DNA from 2 places in the Streptomyces sp. NPDC001922 genome. Region 2 is predicted to be linked to the other one. Evidence: riboswitches for the same ligand, from Rfam matches in the RefSeq annotation. Region 2 holds a riboswitch; the other holds the start of a gene.

Evidence for each region. Region 2 has a riboswitch for cyclic di-AMP ahead of ACFYYR_RS19340 (M23 family metallopeptidase). Riboswitches for the same ligand answer to the same signal wherever they lie in the genome.
Region 1: another riboswitch for cyclic di-AMP. It lies ahead of ACFYYR_RS11400 (NlpC/P60 family protein); the one in region 2 lies ahead of ACFYYR_RS19340 (M23 family metallopeptidase).

The regions. Positions count from the first base shown of each region.
Region 1 covers NZ_JBIASV010000005.1:323,002-328,665, reverse strand. Annotated here, with positions in the region: gene pcrA (DNA helicase PcrA) at 1-1,760, opposite strand, end outside; cyclic di-AMP (ydaO/yuaA leader) riboswitch at 2,112-2,291, shown strand; gene ACFYYR_RS11400 (NlpC/P60 family protein) at 2,300-3,442, shown strand; gene ACFYYR_RS11395 (hypothetical protein) at 3,579-3,932, opposite strand; gene ACFYYR_RS11390 (NlpC/P60 family protein) at 4,175-5,248, shown strand.
Region 2 covers NZ_JBIASV010000009.1:381,072-386,735, reverse strand. Annotated here, with positions in the region: gene ACFYYR_RS19350 (PrsW family intramembrane metalloprotease) at 1-543, shown strand, start outside; gene ACFYYR_RS19345 (aldo/keto reductase) at 680-1,621, opposite strand; gene ACFYYR_RS19340 (M23 family metallopeptidase) at 1,807-2,859, opposite strand; cyclic di-AMP (ydaO/yuaA leader) riboswitch at 2,871-3,012, opposite strand; gene ACFYYR_RS19335 (PP2C family protein-serine/threonine phosphatase) at 3,284-4,546, opposite strand; gene ACFYYR_RS19330 (hypothetical protein) at 4,743-5,664, shown strand, end outside.

The DNA of each region.
Region 1 (5,664 bases), on a different contig from region 2:
ACGGCGGCGAGTTCCTGGAGGTTCTCGATCCGGGTCTCGTCCTGCGGGTCGGTCGACGCCTGGAGCTCCGCCAGGTAGCCGGTGCGCTCCAGCACCGCTTCGAGCACGGTGGCCGGACCGGCGCCCGACTCGGCGATGGTGCGCAGCTCCTCCAGCAGGGTGTTGAACCGCTTCACCGCGTTCGTGGAGCGGGCCGCCATGCCGTACGCCTCGTCGACCCGGCGCAGCGCCTGGGCGAAGGAGACCTTCTCCCGGGCGGCCAGCGCCTCGATCATCGCCTCGGCGCGGTCGCCGATGCCGCGCTTGGGCACGTTGAGGATCCGGCGCAGCGGCACGGTGTCCTCGGGGTTGGCGAGCACCCGCAGGTACGCGAGGACGTCGCGGACCTCCTTGCGCTCGTAGAAGCGGACGCCGCCGACGACCTTGTAGGGCAGCCCGACCCGGATGAAGATCTCTTCGAAGACACGGGACTGGGCGTTGGTCCGGTAGAACACCGCGACGTCGCCGGCGCGGGCGTCGCCCGCGTCGGTCAGCCGGTCGATCTCGTCGGCGACGAACTGCGCCTCGTCGTGTTCGGTGTCGGCGACGTAGCCGGTGATCGTCGCGCCGGCGCCGGCCTCGGTCCAGAGGTTCTTGGGGCGGCGGTTCTCGTTCCGCTCGATGACGGCGTTGGCGGCGCTGAGGATGGTCTGCGAGGAGCGGTAGTTCTGCTCCAGCAGGATCGTGGTGGCGTCCGGGTAGTCCTCCTCGAACTGGAGGATGTTGCGGATGGTGGCGCCGCGGAAGGCGTAGATCGACTGGTCGGCGTCGCCCACCACGCACAGCTCGGCCACGTCCTGGCCCGGCACGGTCTCCCCGGTGCCGACCAGCTCGCGCACCAGCGTGTACTGGGCGTGGTTGGTGTCCTGGTACTCGTCGACGAGGACGTGCCGGAAGCGCCGCCGGTAGTGCTCGGCGACGTCCGGGAAGGCCTGGAGCAGGTGGACCGTGGTCATGATGATGTCGTCGAAGTCGAGGGCGTTGGCCTCGCGCAGCCTCGACTGGTACATCGCGTAGGCCTCGGCGAGGGTCTTCTCGAAGGGGTCCGAGGCCTGCCCGGCGAAGGTCTCCTCGTCGATGAGCTCGTTCTTGAGGTTGGAGATCTTCGCGCTGAACGACTTGGGCGGATACCGCTTCGGGTCCAGGTCCAGATCCCGGCAGACCAGCGACATCAGGCGCTTGGAGTCCGCGGCGTCGTAGATCGAGAAGCTGGAGGTGAAGCCGAGCTTCTTGCTCTCCCGGCGCAGGATGCGGACGCAGGCGCTGTGGAAGGTGGACACCCACATGGCGTTCGCCCGGGGGCCGACGAGCTCCTCGACGCGCTCCTTCATCTCCCCGGCGGCCTTGTTGGTGAAGGTGATCGCGAGGATCTGGCCGGGGTGGACGTGGCGCGCGCCCAGGAGGTGGGCGATGCGGTGGGTGAGCACCCGGGTCTTGCCCGAGCCGGCGCCGGCGACGATGAGCAGCGGCGATCCGGTGTGGACGACGGCGGCGCGCTGCTGCTCGTTCAGCCCCTCGAGCAGCGCGGCCGGGTCGATGGCAGGCCTCGGCGCGCCGTCGCGGTAGTACGCGTCCCGCTCGACGGGGTGGTCGAAGCGCCCCTCGAAGAGGTCGTGGGGGACCTCTTCCCGCGGGTGCGCGGACTCCTCGGGCGGCGGCGGGGGCTCCTCGCCCGAGTGCTCGAGGTCCGCCAGGAAGCTGTCGTCAAAGAGGCTGCTCATCGCCCACCGAGTCTAGGGCCTGTCTGACAAATCCCGCCTGCCCCGCGGCCCTACGGGCGACGGCGCTATTTGTCAGACAGACCCTGGGCCGCCGGACCGACAGCCCACACCGGTTCCCGCGTCCCGGCGGCGGCGACCGCCCCGTTCCGGCCGCCGCCGGTCCGCCGGCGGGCAAGGTACAGGCCGTGGGGCCCGGCCGGCAGGAGACCGGGGACGGCATGATCGAGCTCACACCTCAGGTCACGAAAAGGTTTCGGGCATATCGAACACCAGCCTTCACAGCACTCCCACACATTGGCTACCGTGCTCGCTCAGGCGGCTCGCACCACCCGCCGACGACCGCGTCGGCACGGGCGGCCTCCGCCGAGTCCGGCCCTGCCTCAGGCACCCGGAGCCGGGGACCCACAGAGCAACAATGGGGTGAATCGGCCCTCCGCACGCAGTTCGAACGCACCGTGCACGGGCCGTAGGGCAGCCTTCCGATCCGCCCGAACCCGACAGCTAACCCGGTAGGCGGTCCACGGAAGGAGACGCGCGCCTTGGCGTCGCACCGCAAACCGCGGACCAGCATTCTCGCCTCCACCGGCTCCAGCCGCGCGGCCGTCGGCCTCACCACCGCGGCCGTGGCGTCCGCGACGCTGCTGTCGCAGAGCGCGCAGGCCGCGCCGGACGAGCCGCAGCAGAGCATCGAAGAGGTCCAGAAGAAGGTCGACGACCTGTACCGCCAGGCCGAGTCGTCCACCCAGGAGTACAACGAGGCCAAGGAACGCACCGACACCCAGCGTTCCCGCACCGACCGGATGATCGACGACGTCGCGAAGCGGACGGAGCGGCTGAACGAGGCCCGCCGCAAGCTCGGCGGCCTCGCCGCGGCCCAGTACCGCGAGGGCGGGATGGCGCCGACCGCCACCCTGATGCTCTCGGAGCAGCCGCAGGACTACTTCGACCAGAACCACCTGATGGACCGGATGACCCAGCGGCAGCAGCGGGCCGTCTCGGACTTCCAGGAGGAGCAGGAGAAGGCGTCCGAGCAGCGGGGCAGGGCCACCCGGAGCCTGGAGTCGCTCACCGAATCGCAGGACCGGCTGCGGGCCAGCAAGCGGACCGTGCAGCGCAAGCTCGCCGAGGCCCGCGAACTGCTGTCGGACCTGACCGCCGAGGAGAAGGCCCGACTGGCGGCGATCGAGCGCCGGAAGCAGGAGGAGGCCCAGCGCAAGGCGGAGGAGCTGGCCCGGGAGCAGGCCGAGAAGCAGCGCCGGGAGGAGGCCGCGCAGGGCGACAGCGCGAGCGGTTCCACCGGCACCGGCCAGGACTCGGACTCCGGCACCGCCTCGGCCAAGGCCGCCCAGGCGCTGGCCTTCGCGAAGGCGCAGATAGGCAAGCCGTACGTCTGGGGCGCCAGCGGCCCGAACTCCTTCGACTGCTCGGGGCTCACCCAGGCCGCGTGGAAGAGCGCCGGGGTCTCCCTGCCGCGCACCACGTGGGACCAGGTGAAGGTCGGCACCCGGGTCGCGACCGAGGACCTCAAGCCGGGTGACCTGGTGTTCTTCTACGACGACATCAGCCACGTCGGGATCTACGCGGGCAACGGCCAGATGGTGCACGCCCCGAAGCCGGGCGCCAACGTCCGCACCGAGGCGATCACCTACATGCCGATCTACGGCAGCGTCCGCCCTTCGTAACCGGCCGACGACGCGGAGTGCGCCCCACCGGAACGCCGGTGGGGCGCACTGCGTTCGGGGGCGGGTGGCCGTTGCGGGGGCGCCTCGGGCCGTGCCCCGCCCCGGCCGGCCGGGGACCGGTTCCGGACTCCGGAAATCAGGTCCAGAGCACCGCGATGAACACATTGGCGACCGTCAGCAGGCCGACCGCGGCGAAGGCGCCCTTCTCGACCTTCTCCTCGTCCCGCTTCACGTAGACCAGGGCGAGGATGACGACCAGCAGGGCGAGCTTCACGCCGAGCTTGACGGTGTTCAGGGTCTGGCCGTCGGCCTGGTTCAGGCCGGCCAGCGCGACGCCGGTGACGAGCATGGTCAGGGCGCCGTGCAGCATCGCGGGGACGAACCGCGCCGTGCCCTGGCCCATCACCTTCATCTGGGTGAGGAATCCGCCGAGCAGCGAGGCGATGCCGATGATGTGCAGGCCGACGAAGACATTGATCAATATGTCCATGCGGCGGAGCGTAACCGGGCCCATAGCACCCTCTCGCAGCCGGGTCCGGCTCAATCGCCATTTCGATCATGCGCGCACCGGGAAGCGCCAGAGCGGCGAGAAATCACCCGGGGCTTCCGTTCAGACCTGCGCGTAATGGACCCAGTCCCGTTCATCCTCGTACTTGCTCCCGCCCGGCGGGCTTAGCGTCCTCCTCCAGACGGCCGAACCCCCCGCGGCTGTCGGACCGTTGGAAGGATGTGATGGCGGCCGTGGCCTCGCACCGGAAGCCCAGGCGGCGATCGCTGACCGGTACCACCGCCCGTACGGCGGTGACCCTCGCCCTCGCCTCCGCCGCGGGCGGAGGCGCCCTGGAGGGCACCGCGCTGGCCGACCCCGGCCCCGCCACCGCCCGGGTGAGGACCGAGGTGGACCGGCTCCACCGGGAGGCCGAGGAGGCCACCGAGAAGTACAACGGCGCACGGGAGAAGGCCGTGAAGGCGCAGCAGGCCCTGGACGGACTCCGGGACGAGGCGGCCCGCCGGACCCAGCGGCTGAACGCCTCCCGCAACGCTCTGGGTTCGCTGGCCACCGCCCAGTACCGGTCGGGCGGCATCGACCCGGCGCTCCAGCTGGCGCTCTCCTCCGCGCCGGACCAGTACCTGGAGCGCGCCTCGCTCATGGACCGGGCGGGCAGCCGGCAGGCGACCGCCGTCGCCGGGATCCGCCACCAGCTCCGCGGCCTCGACCAGGTCCGTGACCAGGCGGGTGAACGGCTGGCGGAACTCCGCGGCCACCAGGCCGAGCTGCGGACACAGAAGAAGGCCGCGCACCGGAAGCTCGCCGCGGCGGAACGGCTGCTGGACCGGCTCACGGCGAAGCAACGCGCCACCGTTCTGCGGCAGGACGACCACGCCGCCGAGAGTGCGGACAGCGCGGACCGCGCGGACCGCGGCGCCCCGCGCGCCGCCCGCCTCAAGGCACCGAACGCCCGCGCCGCCCAGGCCGTCTCCTTCGCCTACGGGGCGCTGGGCAAGCCGTACGTGTGGGGCGCGACCGGGCCGGACGGGTTCGACTGCTCCGGGCTCACCCAGGCGTCCTGGCGGGCCGCCGGGGTCGCCCTCCCCCGCACCAGCTACACCCAGATCAACGCGGGGCAGCGCGTCCCCCGCTCCGAGCTCGCCCCGGGTGACCTGGTGTTCTTCTACTCGGGCATCAGCCATGTGGGGCTCTACATCGGCAACGGGCAGATGATCCACGCGCCGCGGCCGGGCGCCCCGGTGCGGCTGGCGCCGATCGACCAGATGCCGTTCGCGGGGGCGAGCCGGCCGGCGTAGCCGGAGCGGGACGCGGCCGGCGTAGCCGGAGCGGGACGCGGCCGGCGTAGCCGGAGCGGGACGCGGCCGGAGCTCGGCGACCGGCAGCCCTCCGCCCTCGTCATCGACTTCAGGGTGGCCGTCCCCTTCGTCGGCCCCTCTCGGCGGTCGGGCCCGGCGGGTGGCCGAGATCGGGCGCCGGGGACGAGCGCCGGGGACGAGCACCGGGAGCCGGCTTGCGGGGCACCGGTTGCCGAGTACGGGCCCGGTGCGAGGCGCCCGCCACGGGGTGGTGCCGGAGATCACACGCGCTCCGCGCTCCGGACCACGCCGCGCGCCACCTCCCGCACCAGGCGCCGCCGATCGCAGCGCACGTCCCGGCCGCCGCTGCCGGACGGGGCGACTCCGCTCTCGGGGCCGGAGCTCCGGTACGCCAC
Region 2 (5,664 bases):
CTCAAGACGGTCCGCAGCCATCTGCCGGCCTATGTGGCGGCGGGCTGGCTGGCGCCGGCCGAGCCGCACGCGCTGTCCTCCATGAAGGCGCGGTCCATCGCCCGTACCGTGGCGCGCCGTACCCACGGCGCGGCCGGGCGCCGCATGGTCGTCGAGTACCAGGTCTGTGCGACGGCCCTGGCGTTCCTGCGGCAGCGCGCCCACCGGGGAGCGGCGGGCACGGACTTCGTCGCCCGGGAACAGGAGCTGCTGCACCATCTGTGGCAGCGCAAGGACATGGCGCAGCCGGCGCTGGCCCACGCGGCCCGTATGACGGCACCGGCATGGGCCGGTCCGCAGCAGTGGACTCCGCCGCCGCCCGGGTACGGCTACGCGCCGCCGGGCGGACCCCAGCCGTCCGGCCATCCGTATCCGCCGCAGGGCCAGGGGTACGGACCGGCACCGGCTCAGGGGTACGGGCAGCCTCAGGGCCAGGGGCCGTACGGGCAGGCCGCCGGGCCGCACGGGCCGCACGGGCCCGGCACCCGCCCGTACGGCCCCTGAACCGGCCTCTCGGCCCCCGAGGACCCGGCATGCAGAGCCGTCCGGCCGGCCGAGAGCTCCCGGGCTGCGGGAGCCCACGCCCGGCCGTGCGGAACCGGGCTGCCGCCCCGGTCGCGGACCGGTCGGGCCCGCTCCGTCAGGCGGACGCCGTCGTCAGAGCCGCGAGTTCGTGCTCGTCCAGGCGGAGGTCCGCGACCGCCAGCAGGGTGCCGAGCTGCTGCACCGTGCGGGCGCTGGCCAGCGGCGCCACCACGGTGGGCTGGGCGGCGAGCCAGGCCAGGGCTACCGCGGCCGGCTCGGCTCCCCGCGCGGTCGCGATCCCGTCGAGCGCGGCCAGGACACGCTCGCCGCGCTCGGTGCCCTGGTACTCCGCCGCCCGGCCCGCGCGGGCGCTGTCCACCGTGGTGCCCGGCCGGTACTTGCCGGTGAGGAAGCCGGCGGCGAGCGCGAAGTAGGGAACCGCGCCCAGGCCGTGCCGGGCGGCGACCTCGGCGAGCGGCCCTTCGTAGGTGTGGCGGGAGACCAGGTTGTAGTGCGGCTGGAGGGCCACGTACCGCGCCAGGCCCTCGCGTTCGGAGAAGAGCAGCGCCTCCTCCAGCCGCTCCGGGGTGATGTTCGACGCGGCGATCTGCCGGACCTTGCCCTCCCGGACGAGCGCGTCCAGGGCGGTGAGGAACTCCTCGACGGGGAGGGCGGGGTCGTCGTAGTGCGTGTAGTAGAGGTCGATGCAGTCCGTGCGGAGGCGGCGCAGCGACTGCTCGGCCGCTTCCTTGACGGTCTTCGCGGAGAGCCCCTTGTAGTCGGGGTGCGCCCCCACCTTCGTCGCGATCACGACGTCCGCGCGATTGCCGCGGGCGGCCATCCAGTTGCCGAGGACCGTCTCTGACTCGCCGCCGGCATGGCCCGGCACCCAGGCCGAGTAGGCGTCGGCCGTGTCCACGAAGTTGCCGCCGGCCGCGGTGTACGCGTCGAGAACGGCGAAGGACTCCGCCTCGTCCGCGGTCCAGCCGAAGACATTGCCGCCGAGGCAGAGCGGGGAGACGGTCAGGTCGCCGAGGGACTTGCGCTGATCAGCCATATCAGGCGTGAACGGCGGGACGGTGGGGCCTATTCCGTCGCCAACCGCGGTACGGGGGAGGCTGTTGTCGTTCCGCGGGCGGCTGCGCCGGGGCGCCGCGGACAGGCCGACAGCCCTGGTGTCGGGGGGACGTCACCAGGGCTGTCGGAGGATGCGGCGGCGGGCGCCGGTGGCGGGAGCGGCCGTCAGATGGAGAGGCCGCGGTCCCGCAGCCAGGAGGCCGGGTCGATCGGGGAGCCGCCGTCGGGACGGACCTCGAGGTGGAGGTGGGGACCGGTGACGTTGCCGGTGGCGCCGACGCGGCCGATGGTCTCGCCCGTGGTCACCTTGCCGGAGGTCTTCGTCATCGAGGAGAGGTGGCAGTACCAGACCTCGGTGCCGTCGTCGAGGGTGAGCACGATCCGGTAGCCGTACGCCCCGGCCCAGCCGGCCTGGGTGATGGTGCCGCCGTGGACCGCCTTGGCGGGGGTGCCGGTGGGGGCCGCGAAGTCCTGGCCGGTGTGGTCGTTGGACCAGAGGTCGCCGGCCTGCCCGAAGCTGGAGGTGAGGGTGTAGGAGGAGACCGGGACGGTGAACTCCTTGGCGAGCTTCGCCACCCGCTCGGCCTCGGCCTTCTTGCGTGCCGCTTCCTCCGCGGCCTTCTTCTTCGCGGCGGCGGCCGCGGCCTGCTTCCGCTCGGCCTGCTCGGCCTGCTCGGCGGCCTTCTCCGCGGCGGCCTTCTCCGCGGCCGCGCGCTCGGCCTTCTCGGCGGCGGTCTGCTGCTGCTCGGCCTGGCGCATGATGCGGGCGCGCAGCGCCTCGCCCGCGCCGGTGCCGTCGGCGGCCTCCTCCTCGGTGAGCCCGGCGTCGCTCAGCGGGGAGGCGGAGGCGACGGCGACCGGGGCCTGGTCCGCGTCGTCCGCGACCAGGGAGCCGATGCCGGGCAGGGAGGCGGCGTCGGGAAGCTTCTCCGAGACGTGGGAGAGGTCCGGCATGGAGATGGAGACCGGCGGCTTCTCCTGCGCACTGGCCATGCCGCCCGCGCCGACGGCGGCGAAGACGCCCACGCCGAGAACGGCGCCACTGCGGGCCATGCCGCCACCGCGCTGCTTGACGACGCGGTGCCGGCCGCGTATCGGGGCGACGGATTCCTCGGTCGGGTTCCAGTCACCCGCTGCGGCCGGGGGTTCCTCACCGAATCCGGGATCGAAACTCTGGGGTGTGTACGGGGATTCGGGGGCAGGCCTGTTGGACGCCACGCGGGCGCACTCCTTTCCTTCCTTCTCGCCTACCGGGTTAGCTGACGGGTTCGGAGCAGGAAGGTCTCCTACGGACCCCTCTGGGAGAGACGCCCGATTCACCCCAAGGTGTTGGTTCCCCGGTTCCCTGGGTGCAGGTGGTGCTGGTGTGTCCGGTGGTGCAGGCCCTGCGGGGTGGTGCTGTGTGTGCGGGATTCGGCGATGGCGCACGGTGCCGTCTCTTGTGACGGCTGGGACGACCGCGCTGCGTTATCGAACGTTAATAGGGCCGGGGCTGGATTCCAAGCGGTTCTCGTTGATCGTTAACAGATTGAGGCGGGAGCAATCCGGACATGTGCCGCCCAACAGGGGCGAGTTGATCCACTCCGCGAAACACGTTCCGGCTGATCGTGCGTCACTTGTTATGCGAAGTGATGCATTCCGGTCACGGACCGTAGGGTGCCGGGGCGGCGGCCCGGCCCTCGCCCGCGCCGCGGGTCAGCCCCACGGTCCGCCGGCGCTCCGGCTGCCGCCGCCCCGGCCGGCTGACCGCCAGCAGCGCCATGTCGTCCGCCGGCTCACCCCCGGTGTGCCGGGCCACGTCCTCGACGAGCGCGTCGAGGAGGGCGTCGGGCCCGGAGAACAGCCGGCCGTCGAGCCGCTGCGCCGGGTCGTAGAAGACGCCCTTCTCGTCCCGGGCCTCGGTCACGCCGTCGGTGAACAGCAGCAGGGTCGACCCGCGCGGGAAGTCGAAGGTGTCGATCTGCTCCGGCCAGGCCCCCAGATCCCCCATCCCGAGCGGGAGCGAGGCCACCCGCGGCTCGACCCCGCACACCGAGCCGTCGGCGGAGAGCAGCAGCGGCGCCGGGTGGCCGCGGTTGAGGACGCGCAGCGTGCCCTCGGGCGGCACCCCGTCGGTGGCGGAGGGGCGCGCGGCGCCCACCTCCGCCAGCACCGCGGTGGTGAAGCCCTCGAACCGGTCCAGGTCCTCGCCGCGCGCCTCGCGGGCCAGCGCCCGTTCGAGCCGGGCGGCGACCTCCACCAGATCCGGTTCCTCCTCCGCCGCCTCCCGGAAGGCGCCGATGACCACGGCGACCGCCGCGACGGCCCCCAGCCCCTTCCCCCGGACGTCGCCCACGATCAGGCGGACCCCGTGCGGGGTCTGCTGCACCGCGTAGAGGTCGCCGCCGATCCGGGCGTCGGCCAGCGCCGCCTCGTACCGGGCGGCGACCTGGAAGCCGCCGATGCGCTCGTCGGGCGTCGGCAGGACGGCGAGCTGGACCGCCTCGGCGATGCTGCGGGCCGACGCCAGCTGCCGGTCCCCGCGCCGCACCACCCGGTTGATGAACAGTGCGAGCAGGGCGACGGTCAGCACGGTGACCAGCTCGGTCACCGACTCGATGGCGCCCGCGTCGCCGTTGTAGAGGTGCAGGGCGACGACCGCTCCCCCGGCGGCGACCCCCGCCGCGGCCGTGGCCCGCAGCGAGAAGAACGGAGCGGCCACCAGCGGCGCGGCCGAGAAGAAGGGGGAGCCGGTGAACCGGGCCGGGGTCGAGAGGTCGAAGGTCAGCCCGCCGATGATCAGCAGCGCGGGCATCCAGCGGGCGATCAGGGACCGGCCTGCGAGGCGGTCGTCGTCGCGCCCGCGCTGGGCCCGAGCCCTGCCGCGGAGCCCGCGGCCCGTGCGGCCAGATCCCCCGACTCGCATCCCCACCTCGTGTCTCCTACCGTCCATGCGCGGCGCGGGAGCGGTACGGCACCGCCCCCTCAGGCTCACCGGTGACCGGCCGGACGGCGAATCGGCGTACGCCAGGTGATGGGCACCGGGCCACCCACACCCCATCCGTTATATCCGGTATGCCTGAAGAGCCCATTATTCCGCCTTTGGGGTTAGCGTCGTAAGTATGAAGAGCGCAGTACGCCGCACGGCCTGCTGGCCGGTGCTGGCGCTGTTGGCCGCCGCTCTGGTGCTGGTGGCCGTGATGGCTCCCGGCGCGCGGGCCGCGGACGGACTGGACAGCGCCGCCGCGGCCCTGAAACAGGGCCCCGTCTACGTCGACCCCCGGGCCGCGTCCCAGCTGCCTCCCGCGGACGCCAATGCCCTGGCGGACAAGATCAAGAAGGCGGACAAGCCGGTCTTCGTCGCCGTGCTCCCCGCCACCTCCGAGTTCCCCTCGTCGACCCTGCTGCAGGACCTGCGGACCAAGACCGGCATCACCGGTGTCTACGCGGTCGCGCTGGGCGACCGGTTCGACGCCGGCGCCGACTCCTCTGTGATGTCGCGCAACACGGTCGACAACCTCACCGGCGCCGCGGCCCGCTCCGGCGACGGCAACGTCAAGGCCACGGTCACCGGCTTCGTCGACCAGGCCATCGAGCAGGCGAACGGCCACGCCCCCGACTCGTGGAGCGGCGGCTCGAACACCGACACGGGCACCTCGACCGGCTACAACAAGGTCGGCGGCGCGGGCCTGGCGGTCACGTTCGGCATCCTCCTCGCGGTCGCCGGCACCACCGTGTTCCTGGTGTCCCGCCGCGGGAAGAAGCGCCGGGCCGAGCGGGAGCGGGTGCAGCTGGCCACGCTCCGTCCGGTGGTCGACGAGGACATCACCGCGTTCGGCGAGGAGCTCGAACGGATCGACTTCGACCCGTCCGCCCCGGCGACGGACGACGCGATGCGCGAGGACTACGCCCGCGCGCTGGACTGCTACGACCGGGCGAAGCGCGCGATGGACGGCGCCCGGCGGCCGGACGACGTCCGGGGCGTGACCCAGGCGCTGGACGACGGGCGGTTCGCGCTGACCACGCTGGAGGCCCGACGGGACG